2 regions of the Pseudomonas sp. ASL9 genome follow, and region 1 is predicted to be linked to the other one. Evidence: riboswitches for the same ligand, from Rfam matches in the RefSeq annotation. Region 1 holds a riboswitch; the other holds the start of a gene.

The links. A riboswitch is a leader RNA that binds a small molecule or an ion and turns the genes downstream of it on or off. The one in region 1 is predicted to bind cobalamin.
Region 2: another riboswitch for cobalamin. It lies ahead of cobW (cobalamin biosynthesis protein CobW); the one in region 1 lies ahead of cobO (cob(I)yrinic acid a,c-diamide adenosyltransferase).

The regions. Positions count from the first base shown of each region.
Region 1 is NZ_CM155277.1:1,568,610-1,576,026, reverse strand. Features, by position in the region: gene AC1ME2_RS07355 (AI-2E family transporter) at 1-791, shown strand, start outside; gene hda (DnaA regulatory inactivator Hda) at 944-1,648, shown strand; gene AC1ME2_RS07345 (NAD-dependent deacylase) at 1,656-2,420, shown strand; gene AC1ME2_RS07340 (C40 family peptidase) at 2,496-3,152, shown strand; gene AC1ME2_RS07335 (C40 family peptidase) at 3,243-3,788, shown strand; gene AC1ME2_RS07330 (PQQ-dependent sugar dehydrogenase) at 4,293-5,618, opposite strand; cobalamin riboswitch at 5,864-6,085, shown strand; gene cobO (cob(I)yrinic acid a,c-diamide adenosyltransferase) at 6,191-6,802, shown strand; gene AC1ME2_RS07320 (cobyrinic acid a,c-diamide synthase CobB) at 6,813-7,417, shown strand, end outside.
Region 2 is NZ_CM155277.1:152,055-159,471, reverse strand. Features, by position in the region: gene AC1ME2_RS00720 (acyltransferase family protein) at 1-925, shown strand, start outside; gene nfuA (Fe-S biogenesis protein NfuA) at 984-1,577, shown strand; gene AC1ME2_RS00710 (DUF1272 domain-containing protein) at 1,665-1,913, opposite strand; gene cobM (precorrin-4 C(11)-methyltransferase) at 1,972-2,718, opposite strand; gene AC1ME2_RS00700 (cobalamin biosynthesis protein) at 2,772-3,197, opposite strand; gene AC1ME2_RS00695 (CbtA family protein) at 3,194-3,907, opposite strand; gene AC1ME2_RS00690 (CbtB domain-containing protein) at 3,919-4,104, opposite strand; cobalamin riboswitch at 4,200-4,422, opposite strand; cobalamin riboswitch at 4,499-4,710, shown strand; gene cobW (cobalamin biosynthesis protein CobW) at 4,809-5,873, shown strand; gene cobN (cobaltochelatase subunit CobN) at 5,877-7,417, shown strand, end outside.

The DNA.
Region 1 (7,417 bases):
TCGATTGGTTGCAGCACACGGCATTGCCATGGACTCAGGCCAAATTGGGCCTGGCTGATGGTTTCTGGAAGTTCGACAAGGTCAAGGCCGCCATTTCCGAGCACATGGGGCAGACCGGCGATATCGTCAGCATGGTGCTGGCTCAGGCGACCGCATCCAGCCTGGCGCTGATGGGCTGGTTGACCAATCTGGTGCTGATCCCAGTGGTGTGGTTCTACCTGTTGCGCGACTGGGACGTGATGATGGGCAGGGTTCGCAACCTGTTGCCGCGCCATCGTGAAGGGCAGATCGTCAAACTGGCAGGCGAGTGTCATGAGGTCCTCGGTGCTTTTATTCGTGGTCAGTTGTTGGTAATGGTCGCCCTGGGCTTTATCTATGCCGCTGGCTTGATGCTGGTGGGGCTGGAGTTGGGCCTGTTGATCGGTGTGATTGCAGGGCTTGCGGCGATTGTGCCGTACATGGGCTTTGTGATCGGCATTGGTGCCGCCGTCATCGCCGGGCTGTTCCAGTTTGGCGGCGACCTGTACCCGATGATGGGAATCGTCGCGGTGTTCATGGTCGGTCAGGCCTTGGAGGGGATGGTCCTTACCCCGTTGCTGGTGGGGGACCGAATTGGTCTGCACCCCGTGGCGGTCATCTTCGCGATCCTGGCGGGCGGTGAGCTGTTCGGTTTCACGGGTGTGCTTCTGGCGCTGCCGGTGGCCGCCGTCATCATGGTCCTGGTGCGCCATGTACATGACCTCTATAAAGAGTCGGATATTTACGGCGGCATGGGAGATCCTGAGCTGTAGGTGATCTGTCTGATACGGCGCATGACGCGAGGCAAACGCAAACCATTGATTTTGCTTGTGGTCTGCCGCATTGTGCGCAAAGCGACACCGGTATAAACTTTGCTCACTTTACACAGAGGCCCCTAGCGGCTCGCTTGAGCCGTTCAGCCAGCATGAAACCGATTCAGCTGCCCTTGGGTGTTCGTCTGCGTGATGACGCCACCTTCATCAATTATTATCCCGGCGCCAATGCCGCAGCACTCGGCTATGTCGAGCGACTGTGCGAAGCCGATGCTGGCTGGACCGAAAGCCTTATTTATCTCTGGGGCAAGGACGGCGTGGGGCGAACGCACTTGTTGCAGGCTGCCTGCCTGCGCTTCGAGCAACTGGGCGAGCTGGCGGTCTATCTACCTTTGGCTGACGTGATCGATCAAGGTGTCGAGCTGCTCGATAACCTTGAACAGTACGAGCTGGTTTGCCTGGATGACCTGCAAGTGGTGGTTGGCAAGCCTGAGTGGGAAGAGGCGCTGTTCCACCTGTTCAATCGGCTGCGCGACAGCGGCCGTCGCCTGTTGATTGCAGCGTCCCAGTCTCCTCGGGAATTGCCGGTCAAACTTCTCGATCTCAAATCGCGGCTGACCATGGCTCTGGTGTTCCAGATGCGGGGTCTGTCCGACGAAGACAAGCTGCGCGCCTTGCAGTTGCGCGCCTCGCGCCGTGGCCTGCACCTGACCGATGAAGTCGGTCATTTCATCCTCACCCGAGGCACCCGCAGCATGAGCGCGCTCTTCGAGTTGCTCGAACGTCTCGACCAGGCTTCTCTGCAAGCGCAACGGAAGCTGACCATTCCTTTCCTGAAAGAAACGCTGGGTTGGTAACGCGGCCGTGGTAGATCGCGAGCTGTTGCTGCAAACAGCGGCGGCGCTACGTCATGCTCAGCGCATCCTGATTATTACCGGCGCGGGCTTGTCGGCCGATTCTGGTCTGCCGACCTACCGCGGTGTGGGTGGGTTGTACAACGCAAAAACAGCGGATGGTCTGCCCATCGAAATGGCGTTATCCGGTCCGATGCTGCGTCGCGACCCTGCGCTGTGCTGGAAATATATCGCCGAGCTGAGCAAAGCCTGTCTCGGCGCGCAACCCAATGCCGCGCATTACGCCATCGCGCAATTGCAACGGATCAAGCCTGAGTGCTGGGTGCTGACGCAGAACGTCGATGGCTACCATCGTGCTGCTGGCAGCCCGCCTGAGCGCTTGATCGAGATCCATGGGCAACTGGCACCGTTGTTTTGCCAATCCTGTGGCGCTGTCGACCCGGAACTGAGCGAGCACCTGCAACGGCCATTGCCACCGCTGTGCAAGCAGTGCCATGGGGTATTGCGCCCGCCAGTGGTGTTGTTCGAAGAAATGTTGCCCGAGCGGGCGCTGGAGATTTTGTACGAAGAAATGGCCAAGGGGTTCGACGCTGTGTTGAGCATCGGCACCACCGCGAGTTTCCCGTATATTTACGAGCCGGTGCTGCGTACACGGGTGTCCGGAGGCTTTACCGCCGAGATAAATCCGACGCCGACCGACCGCAGTGCGGCCATGGATGTTTTCCTGGGCTGTAGAGCCTTAGAGGTTATGGAAGCGCTGGTAAGTCACATTTAGCTCGATTGAATTTGCAAATGAGGATGATAGAAGGCATAGTCTCGGCTTCTTTACATATCAGCCACGGTCGTGCCCATGCTAGCTCGCTTTGCACCCCTCGTGCCCCTCGCACTGGTTTCACTCCTTTTTGGTTGTGCGGCTAACATGCCTGCCTCGAACCAGCAGCAGGTCCAGAATCAGGCTCATACCTCGATTACTGCACAGTCTGCACGCTCCTCCCAGATGGCCGACGGATCTGATTCCGTGCTGTCGGAAGAGTTGATCACCGAAAAAGAACTGGCTGAGTTTGCTGACAGCAAGCCATACCGTATGCCGGTTCTTGCCGACAGCATCCTTGAACGCGGCATGTCCCTGATCGGTACCCGTTACCGCGTCGGTGGTACGTCCGAAGCCGGTTTCGATTGCAGCGGATTCATCAACTACCTCTTTCGTGAAGAGGCGGGCATGACCCTGCCACGCTCCACTCGCGACATGATTAACCTGAATGCTCCGCTGATTGCTCGCAATAACCTGAAGCCGGGTGATCTGCTGTTCTTCAGCACCAAAGGTCGCGGTCGTGTCAGCCACGCCGGTATCTACCTGGGCGATGATCAATTCATCCATTCCAGCAGCAAACGCAGCGGAGGTGTTCGGGTCGATAGCCTGGACGACACTTACTGGAAGAAGACCTTCATCGAAGCCAAGCGAGCATTAGCCATGGCTCCGACTACAATCCAGACCCAGCACCAGTAATTACCGGGGCGTGTAAGCAGCCACCGGCTTATTACACGCAGTTCCGCCTCTCGGCAGAGTAAGCCGCATCCAGATCAGGTTGTTGTGTTTATGTCGATTACGGTACGCCTAGGGTTGATTACATTGGCCATTGCGCTGCTCAGCGCGTGTGCCGGGCACGCTCCGCCACCTTCAAAGCCATGGGTTATGCGACCTGCGGCGCCTGTCGTTTCCGACTATTCCTCGCCCGCTGCAGAAGAAGTGTTGTTGCGTGCCTTGGGTTTGGTCGGCACGCCTTACCGCTGGGGCGGCAACACACCTGATTCGGGTTTCGATTGCAGTGGCTTGATAGGCTATGTCTACCGCGACGCGGCGGGCATTGCGCTCCCACGCTCGACCCATGAGTTGATCGTGATGCGGGCGGCGGATGTGAGTCGCGATGCGTTGCAGTCAGGGGATCTGGTGTTCTTCGCTACCGGAGGCGGCTCACAGGTCAGCCACGCTGGTATTTACGTCGGGGAAGGGCGTTTCGTGCATGCGCCGGCGACGGGCGGCACAGTGCGTCTGGACAGTCTGGCCAACGTTTATTGGCAGAAAGTCTACCTCAACGCCAAACGCGTCATCGAGCCAGAGCATTTGGCGCGTAATAACCCCTGATCCGAAGCGATCTCCTCTTGTCAGACTGCTTTTTTAATCTTTTAAAAACAATGTGTTGGCGCTGTTTTTTATGTGTATATCCGGTATTTGGATGTGCTGGAATTACGGTTTCGCTCTTACAGCGAGGAACCTTTTTCAAGCGTCGGAACGCCGAACCGCAAAAAGGTCCCGCCAAAAGGCTTGCCCCTCCATACGGATCCTCGCTTAGGCTCGGATTTCCCTCGCTCCGGCGTTGCTCCGGGGGTCGCCGCAAGGGGCCGTCCCTGGCCCCGTGCGGCTTACTCGGCATCCTTGCCTCGTTACCCCCTGAGCAACGCCTGCGCTCGGCCTCCTGGAAAAGGGGTCTTGCCGTAATTCGATACTCAATTCACACAAAATCCCAAAGGCAGATCAAAATCCTGTGGGAGCAGGCTTGCCTGCGAAGGCGACACACCATCACCGATCACGACACACAAATCGCCACCAAGTTTGCTGCGCGACAGCGCGGCGTCGAAGGCGGCCCGGTTACTGTGACTTCGCCGCCGTCACCCGCCAGATTTTGTTGCCGACATCGTCGGCCACCAACACCCCGCCATGCTGATCACTGACCACGCCTACCGGACGGCCCTGGGCTTTTTCGTCTGCGGTGAGAAAGCCGGTCAGCAGGTCCACAGGTGTGCCGCTGGGTTTGCCATTGGCGAACGGTATGAATATCACCTTGTAGCCACTGTGGGGTTTGCGGTTCCACGAGCCGTGTTGGCTGACGAACAGGCCATGGGTAAACGGTGCCGGCAGCGATTTTCCATGGGCGAAGGCCATACCCAGCGACGCAGTGTGGGGTCCGACTGCGTAATCCGGCGCGATGGCCTTGGCCACCAAGGCCGGGTTCTGTGGAGAGGCGCGCACATCCACATGCTGGCCGTAGTAGCTGAACGGCCAGCCATAAAAAGCGCCATCCTTCACTGAGGTCACGTAGTCGGGCACCAGATCGCTGCCGATTTCGTCGCGCTCATTGACGGCGGTCCACAGCTTGCCCGTCTGCGGTTCCCAATCCATGCCAACGGGGTTGCGCAGGCCGGAGGCAAAAATTCGGTGCGCGCCCGTCGCGGCATCGACCTCCCAGATCGCGGCACGACCGACTTCCTTGTCCAGGCCGTTCTCACCGACATTGCTGTTGGAGCCAACGGTGACGTACAGCCTTTTACCGTCCTTGCTGGCGATGACGTTCTTGGTCCAGTGGTGATTGATCGCCCCGGCGGGCAGATTCGTCACTACGCTCGGCTTGTCGGTAATCGAGGTTTGCCCGTTTACATAGTGGAAACGCAGCAATTGATCGGTATCAGCGACATATAAATCGTTGCCGACCAAGGCCATACCGAAGGGTGAATTGAGGTTTTCCAGGAATACGGTGCGGGTTTCAGCGACGCCGTCATGGTTTTTGGCGCGCAACAGTGTGATCCGGTTGGCCGACGCTACACTCGCGCCCGCACGGCCCATGACCTTTTTCATGATCCAGCCACGAATGCCCTTTGCGTCATCGGGCTTGGTGGGTGAATTGGTTTCAGCGACCAGTACATCGCCATTAGGCAGTACGTACAACCAGCGTGGGTGATTCAGGTCTTCGGCAAAAGCGGATACCTGGGTGCCTGGCGCCGCGATAGGTTTTGCACCCTGTGCCCAGCCCATGGCAGGGGCGATGTTCACGGTAGGCATCAGGGTCTTGTTCGGCTCCGGCAGCGTCGGTGCCGGGCCGGTGCCGTCTGCCACTTGCAGGGTGGCCATCTCGCCGCAAGCCGCAAGGCCGGCCGCCAGTACAAGCAGCACTGCCAGCTGAGGTCGGAGTGTGAACATGGTGATCTCCATGAAAAACAAAGGGTGCATACCAAGAGATAGAGAAGGTTGAGCCGTTGAGGTTCAACCTTATCTATGGGCACGTTGATAGTTAGCGAGCTTAGTAGATCGCGCGAAAGAGACTCGTATTCAATGTCAGTCCACCGGCGAGGCGCGCTCAGGTAACAGCAGCTTGTCGCCTGGTACGGCATTATTACGTGAAAGCAAACGGCACTTCGATTGACGCTATACCCCCAACCCTCTACCCTTCGCGACGTGTTTCAGGTGCTCTGCAATCGATGATTGGCGGAGTGAAACAGGGAAGCCGGTGAGGGCGCGTCTAGCGACCGATTCCGGCGCTGCCCCCGCAACGGTAAATGAGTCAACGCTGCACATTCAGTCACTGCGTCTTAAATGATGTGGGAAGGCGTGCAGTAGGGCAACGCCCGCTCATGAGTCCGGAGACCGGCCTGATCCATTCAACAGCATCACGGCGGGCGATGCTCTGCGCACGGTTTTTTCTGGCCGTGCTGGCAGTCAATTCTTGTGCCTTCCGTTTGCTTTCGCGTGCCTTGCTCAAACGGAGAGCTGAGATGAACGAATCCCCCGAACGTGACGAACGCCATCTGGCGCGCATGCTGCGTAAAAAAGCCGTGATGGACGAGCGCATTGCCAGCTCGCCGAATGAATGCGGGCTGTTGCTGGTACTGACGGGTAATGGCAAAGGCAAAAGCAGTTCTGCGTTTGGCATGCTCGCCCGCGCCATGGGCCACGGTATGCAGTGTGGCGTCGTGCAGTTCATTAAAGGTCGCAACAGCACGGGCGAAGAGCTGTTCTTCCGTCGCTTCCCTGAGCAGGTGCGTTATCACGTCATGGGCGAAGGCTTTACTTGGGAAACCCAGGACCGCCAGCGCGATATCGCCGCCGCCGAAGCTGCGTGGGAAGTCTCCCGGGAAATGCTGCGCGACCCGAGCATCGGCCTGATCGTGCTCGATGAACTGAACATCGCCCTCAAACACGGCTATCTGGATCTGGAGCAGGTGCTCAGTGATCTGCAAAGCCGTCCACCGATGCAGCATGTGTTGGTGACCGGCCGTGGCGCCAAACCTGAATTGATCGACCTGGCGGACACAGTCTCCGAGATCGCCGTGGTCAAGCATGCCTTCCAGGCGGGTATTCGCGCGCAGAAAGGCATCGAACTATGAGTAGCCCTTCATGAGAGCGCCGCGTCACTGCCCGGCGGTGTTGATCGCCGCGCCAGCGTCTGGCCAAGGCAAGACCACCGTGACTGCCGCACTGGCCCGACTGCACCGCAATCAAGGGCGCAAGGTTCGGGTGTTCAAATGTGGCCCGGACTTTCTCGACCCGATGATTCTCGAGCGTGCCAGTGGCGCACCGGTCTATCAGTTGGACTTGTGGATGGTCGGCGCTGACGAAAGCCGCCGTCTGTTGTGGGAAGCCGCCGGTGAGGCCGATCTGATTCTGATTGAAGGAGTCATGGGTTTGTTCGACGGTACGCCGTCCAGCGCAGACCTGGCGCGCCACTTCGGCGTACCGGTGCTGGGCGTGATCGACGGCACCGCGATGGCCCAGACGTTCGGTGCGTTGGCCTTGGGCCTGGCGCGTTATCAGCCGGACCTGCCGTTTGCCGGGGTATTGGCCAATCGCGTCGGCACCGTGCGCCACGCGCAATTGCTCGAAGGCAGCCTGACTGAGGGCTTGCGCTGGTACGGCGCGTTGTCGCGAGAAACCGGGATCGAATTGCCCAGCCGTCATTTGGGGCTGGTCCAGGCCAGCGAACTGAATGATCTGGACGCACG
Region 2 (7,417 bases), 1.4 Mb from region 1:
TTTCGTCGACAAGGGGGCGGTAGGAGTCGATATTTTCTTCGTTATCAGTGGGCTGGTGATTTACCTGTCGACCCAAGACAAAGACATGCCGGCCGGTCGTTTCATGGTCAATCGCATCATTCGTATTGTCCCCGCCTATTGGGTCTACACCGTTGCCATGGCGCTGCTGATTGTTGTGGCACAACCGCTGATGCCTCACGCAGTGATCGACTGGCCGCATTTCATCATGTCGCTGCTGTTCATTCCGTCTGAAAATCCCGGCGGTTACGGGATGTATCCGACGCTGAACGTGGGCTGGACGCTGAATTATGAAATGTTCTTTTATTTGCTGTTCTCGTTGGTGTTCCTGGTCCATCAGCGTCATCGACCGCTGATTGTCGCGGCCGCATTGTTCGCGGTGAGTGAGGTCCTGACACGTTACGGCTGGATCAGCCACTTCTACCGCAACGATATTGTTTACGAGTTTCTGCTGGGCATCGGCATTGGCATTATCTACCGCCGGGGCTGGATCACTCCCCGACTATGGCTTCCGTTGTTGGCGATTGCCGGTGCGGCTGTCACTATTTATCACCTGCCGCCTTCACAACGGTTTATGCACTGGGGGCTGCCAAGCGCTTTGATCGTCATCGCCTGTATCTCGCTGGAACCGTATTTCCAGGGCAACCGATTATTCAAGGCGCTGGGCGACTGTTCCTACTCGGTGTATTTACTCCACGTACTGGTTCTCTACGGCGGATGGCTGGCGTCTGAGCGCTATGGACTCAATCCTTATGCTGTGTTCGCTGTGTGTATACCGCTGATTGCCCTAGGGGCCTGGGGCAGCTACGAATGGATCGAAAAAGGACTGTATCTCCGCCTCAAAAGCTGGCTGGACAAGCGAAGAGCGGTGGGCGAGGCGGCGGCCCTTTCCCGACAAAATTACTAGGACTTTGTGCGGCGCGAATGATTGGCGTAAACTGCGGCCACGTCTGCGAGGAATTTTCATGACCGCTATTACTATTACCGATGCCGCCCACGACTATTTGGCCGATCTGCTTGAAAAGCAGAACACCCAGGGCATCGGCATCCGCGTGTTTATTACCCAGCCTGGCACCCAATACGCTGAAACCTGCATTGCTTATTGCAAGCCGGGCGAAGAGAAACCAGAAGACAAGGCCATTGGCCTGAAAAGCTTCACTGCTTGGATCGACTCCTTCAGCGAAGCGTTTCTGGATGATGCCATTGTCGATTACGCCACTGACCGTATGGGCGGTCAGTTGACCATCAAGGCGCCAAACGCCAAAGTGCCGATGGTCAATGCCGACAGCCCGATCAACGAACGCATCAACTATTACCTGCAAACCGAGATCAATCCGGGTCTGGCCAGTCATGGCGGCCAGGTTTCGCTGATCGATGTGATTGAAGAGAACGACGAAAATATCGCTGTGCTGAAGTTCGGTGGCGGTTGCCAAGGCTGCGGCCAGGCTGACGTAACCTTGAGAGAAGGGATCGAGCGTACGTTGCTTGAGCGTATCCCCGAGCTCAAAGGCGTGCGCGACGTTACCGACCACACGCAAAAAGAAAACGCCTACTACTAAGTCGGGTGTCTCTCAACGCGATAAAACAGCTACAAAAAAAATGCCTCGACTGGTTCGAGGCATTTTTTTGTGTCTCGTGCAGCCGTTTCAGCTGGCCTTGGCGCAACCGGCCGGGTTGAACACGCGCTGGCTGGAAGCCGGGTTCTTGAGCAGCGCAGCACCGGTGCGTGCCGGACGTGGCAGGAGTTGCCCGGAGCAATTGGGGCAGACACCGCCTAGACGGTCGTGTGCGCAATCACTGCAGAAGGTGCATTCAAACGAGCAAATCAACGCGTCCTGGCTGTCGCTAGGCAGGTCGCGGTCACAGCATTCACAGCTCGGGCGAAGTTCAAGCATGGGGGGTGGCCTCGTCAGGTGGTTGGTAACAATGCCAAACACTAGTGGCTCTTGGCAATCAGGGCCGGTAGATATGTGCATGTCCGGCCCGATAGAGTGAAGATTCGGCGAACTGGTCATTGGCCAATACCCGGCCCACCAGAATCAAGGCGGTACGGCGAAAACCCTTGGCTTGAACTTTTTCCTCGATGTCAGCCAGGGTGCCCAGCACCCAATCCTGATCCGGCCAACTGGCGCGATGGACCACGGCAATCGGGCAGTCGGCGCCGTAGTGCGGGGTCAGTTCAGCAACAATTTTCGGCAGGTTCTTGACCCCTAGATGAATCGCCATGGTCGCCCGATGCTGCGCCAGGCTGGTCAGCTCCTCGCCAACGGGCATCGAGGTTTTATCGGCGTAGCGGGTCAGGATCACGCTCTGGGAGATATCCGGCAGCGTCAGTTCGGTGCCCAACAGTGCGGCGCAGGCAGCGGTCGCGGTGACGCCAGGGATGATTTCGAAGGGAATATCCAGTTCACGCAGGTAACGAATCTGCTCGCCAATGGCGCCATACAAACTGGGATCGCCCGAGTGCACTCGGGCGACATCCTGGCCTTGTTCATGAGCGGATTTCATCACGGCGATGATCTGTTCCAGGTGCAGTTCGGCGCTATTGACCACGTGTTCGGCCTGGTGGCCTTCAAGGACGGCGGTCGGTACCAGCGAGCCGGCGTAGATAATCACCGGGCAACTGCGGATCAGGCGCTGGCCTTTGACCGTGATCAGCTCCGGGTCGCCGGGGCCTGCACCGATAAAAAAGACGGTCATGGGTTCTCCAGAATCTAGCCATGGGCTGTTGAAGGGGAGTGAAAGCAGATGGATTATCGACGATTAGGTACGTCGCCGGCCAAGGCAAACGTCGCGTGTGAGTTTTTCTGGCGGGTAATGAGTAATTCGCTGTGGCGTCCGCCAAGGCGTTGCGACAGCGCTAATGCGCAGCTTTCGGCCACGCCGTAGCACCCTGTATGGGCGAATGCGATGGCCGAACGGTAACTGAGTTGCGCGTCGAACCCCGCCAACTCTGCCGCACTGAAAAATACCAGTGGCAGACTCAGGCGCTCGGCCAGCGCCAGCAAGCCTGGTTCAGAACGTTTTTGATCAATGGAGGCGAGGGCAGTGATGGCTTCAATTGCCAGACCCTGTGCCTGCAAAGCCTGTTCAATCAATTCAAGCAACAGGCTAGCAGGGCAGCCGCGCTGGCAGCCGAGGCCGACCACCAGGGTCGGCACAGAGTGTTGCTGGGTCATGTGCGGTGATTGACGTGCGGGGTGTTGATTTCATGATTGTTGCGACGGAACAGCCATGCGCTGATCAGGCCCAACGCGACCCAGAACAGCGCATTGGTCAACAGCGAGGCGATCTTGAACTGAGCTGCCAAGGCTTCAGGGGCGAGGCTCGCATGCACGTCGGGTTGCGGCGCGCCAATAAGATGCGGCACCAGCAGAGTCGCCACCCCCAGCACCTTGAGTAACCAGTGCTTGCCAAACACGATCAGCGCCAGGGCAACAGCGGTAGACGCGGCAGTGCCCACCCACCAGATTTGTCGCTGAACCAGATCAGCTGCCGCGGTACCTGGCAGCTCAGGCGGCAGGCCCAAAGTTGGCGCCAGAACGAACACGGCAAAACCGGCCAGCCCCCACAGTACGCCCTGAGACGTACGGCCCGGCGCACGCAGGGTATAAAGCCCCGCCAGCATCAATGCAAAACCGACCGCGACCACCAGATTGCCGCCGGTGGTGGACACGACACGCTGCCAGCCATCCTGTGGCTCCCAAGCCTCGGCGTCGTGAACGTGCCCAGCGCCTTCAGCATGCTCATGGACGTGTTCTGTCGGCGCCTTTTCATAAGTCTCCGCGTGCAGAATCAACGGTGCGACCCAGAAGCTTTGCAGCAGCGTCAATAACAGTGCAGCTAGCAGACCTGTGAACCCGGCCGTTTGAGCGATACGCTTGAACATGCTGGCAGGTCTCAATGGCAAGGGAAGGCAGAGCTGTGACGGGTGTCGTGCGCAGCGTTGTGGACCGCATCGATATGCGAGAAGCCGGCGAAGTAGACCAGAAATGCACCCAGCAAGAGGGCGCTGACAGCAGCCGTCAGGCGTCGAGTTTGAATGGAAGTGGTGGTAGCTGAGTGGTTGATGGTGCTGATCGACATGACGCTTCCCTAATGATCCGGGCAAGTAGGCAAGCGCATGGAAACCCTATTGACAGACGTCAGTAGAGGTTCAACAGCGCCCGCCCACCGCGGGTTGTTATGTGATTTGTCGGGCCGGTCTCCGGGCTTGCGAAGGGTCTGTATGCAACCTGACCATCAAGAATCGCCTTCCCATGCCGGACTGCCGGCACAGTGGATATGACTCTTCACTCGCTTACCGTTGCGGGGGCAGCGCCGGACTTGCTTATGCACATTGGCATGAAGCGCACCGGTTTCCCGTTTCACCCTGTGAAGGGCACCCGAAACAAGGGGCTAGGAAAACATGGGCCAGCACGGGAGTCAACCGAGTACCTCTGCGGCCGAGTTGGTTATTGACCTGTCTGCGGTCACTGCGTAGCCTTGCTCGCTCGAGGTGCTCCGGTATTGCACGGAGCTAAGAAGGGAACGCGGTTCAAGCCGCGGCTGCCCCCGCAACTGTATACGGTCATGTTCATTGCACTGCCACTGCACGCGTGTGGGAAGGCGCAATGAACGCGTGTCGGACGCTTTTCAGGCCATCGACACGCCGCCGTCAGCCAGGAGACCTGCCTCGACACGAGATTCTCACTACAACCGGGCGGGGTGATCCGGTGGCGAATTGATCCGCGTGCGTGCGCTGCGTGGATATCGTCCTGCTTGCCCGCCGCTTTGCCAAAGGGCATCCGATGAAATCACTGGCCAAACTTCCCGTCACTATCGTTACCGGCTTCCTCGGCTCGGGCAAAACCACGTTGCTGCGGCACATGCTCGATAACGCCGAAGGTCGGCGCATCGCAGTGATCGTCAACGAATTCGGCGAGCTGGGCATCGACGGCGACATCCTCAAGCAATGCACCATCGGCTGCACCGAAGAAGAAGCCAACGGTCGTGTCTACGAACTGGCCAACGGTTGCCTGTGCTGCACGGTTCAGGAAGAGTTCTTTCCGGTCATGCGCGAATTGGTTGCCCGTCGCGGCGACCTGGATCACATTCTGATCGAAACCTCCGGTCTGGCGTTGCCAAAACCGCTGGTACAAGCCTTTCAGTGGCCAGAAATCCGTAACGCCTGCACGGTCGATGCGGTGATTACAGTGGTAGACAGCCCAGCCGTGTTGGCAGGCACCTTCGCTGCGTTCCCGGATCAGGTCGATGCCCAGCGCAAACTCGACCCAAATCTTGACCATGAATCGCCACTGCATGAGTTGTTTGCCGATCAACTGGCGAGCGCGGACCTGGTCATCCTTAATAAAGCCGACATGCTCGACGCGGCTGGCCTGGCGGCGGTTCGCGCGGAGGTGTCGGAAGAGTTGCCGCCTGCGGTCAAAGTGATCGAGGCCAGCAGTGGTCGTCTGCCCATCAACGTATTGTTGGGGCTGCGTGCCGAGTCCGAGGTGCATATCGATAGTCGCCGCACCCACCATGACCATCACGAAGGCGATGACCATGACGACCATGATCATGATGCGTTCGATTCGATCTCGATCAAATTGCCCCAGGCTGACGAAAGCCTGTTGCTCGACGCCCTGACGCAGTTGGTGGTGCAGCACGGCATTTTGCGGGTCAAGGGTTTCGCGGCGATTCCGGGCAAGCCGATGCGCTTGCTGATTCAAGGCGTAGGGACGCGGTTCGACAAGCATTTCGATCGCGCTTGGCGTGCCGATGAAGAGCGCGCAACCCATCTGGTGTTGATCGGTCAGGAACTCGACGCCAGCCTGCTCGAAGCCCAACTGCACGCAGCGGTTGCCGGCTGACCTATGCATTTACTGAGAACCCAGCCCGGCGGTTTTGTACCCGACGACAGCATCGCTGATTTGGGGCAAACCCCAGCCGAGCTGGTGATCCTCTGTAGCGGCGATTCGCATCTGGCGTTGCTGGCCGAGGCGGCGCAACAGTTGCCTGAGGATTACCCGAGCCTGCGTCTGGCCAACCCGATGCAAGTGCAAAATCACGCATCAGTGGACATGTACGTCGATCAAGTACTGCGGCATGCCAAGGTGATCTTGATTTCCCTGCATGGCGGCATTGGGTATTGGCGCTATGGCGTCGAGCGTCTGGTGGAACTGGCTGGGCGGGGTGTGCAGTTGATTCTGGTGCCGGGCGATGATCGTCCGGACCCAGAGTTAAGCGGGCTGAGCACCGTTGCGGCCGAAGAGGGCGAGCGGCTTTGGCATTTCCTTCGCCAGGGCGGCATGCACAATGCCCTCGAGTTATATCGCTGTTTGGCAAACTGTTGGCTGGGCCGCGATTATCCTTGGACGGAGCCTCAAGCCTTGCCGCGCACGGCGATCTACCACCCGCATAAAGCCAATGCCGAACTGACGGACTGGCAGGCCGATTGGCACGCTGCTCAGCCGGTTGTGGCATTACTGTTTTATCGATCTCACCTGCAAGCGGCCAACACCGGTTTTGTCGACGTGTTCTGCGCTCGCTTGCAGGCTCAGGGTTTGAATCCTTTACCCATCGCCGTCGCCAGCCTGAAAGAGCCAGGCTGCCTGGCCGTGGTGGAGGACCTGCTTGATGAAGTCGGTGCCGAGCTTATCCTGAATACCACCGGCTTTGCTCAATCCAGTCCGGAAGCACCCCATGTGCGACCGTTTCGGCGCAATGTCCCGGTGATTCAGGCCATCTGCGCCCAGGACAATGAGCCAGCATGGTCCGCCAGCGAACAAGGTCTGGGCCCGCGAGACTTGGCGATGCACATTGCATTGCCGGAACTGGACGGGCGGATTATCAGCCGGCCGATCAGCTTCAAGGATCTGGCCTGGCACAGCGAGCGCAGTCAGTCCGATGTGGTGTGTTATCGCGCCCAGCCTGAGCGTATGGATTTTGTTGCCGAGCTGGCGCGACGCTGGATCGACCTCGCACGCCTGCCCAATCAACACAAACGCGTCGCGCTGATTCTGGCCAATTACCCTACCCGCGACGGTCGGATCGGTAACGGCGTCGGGCTGGACACGCCGGCCGCCGCGTTGAATATTTTGCGGGCGTTACACGCCGAGGGTTATCCGCTGGCGCCGTTGCCTGAAAGCGGCACTGCCTTGATCCACGCGTTGCTTGGCGGTGTCACTAACGATCTGGACAGCATCGATCTGCGCCCGTGTCAGCAGAGCATGGGGCTGGATGAGTACCAGGCGGCGTTCGATGACTTGCCTGCGGCTAATCGCGAGGCAGTGACTGCCCGCTGGGGTGCGCCGCAGGGCGACCCGATGTTTCGTTCTGGAAGGATGATGGTCGCGGGGCTGCGTTTTGGCCTGACGTTCATTGGCATTCAACCGGCGCGGGGTTATCAAGTGGA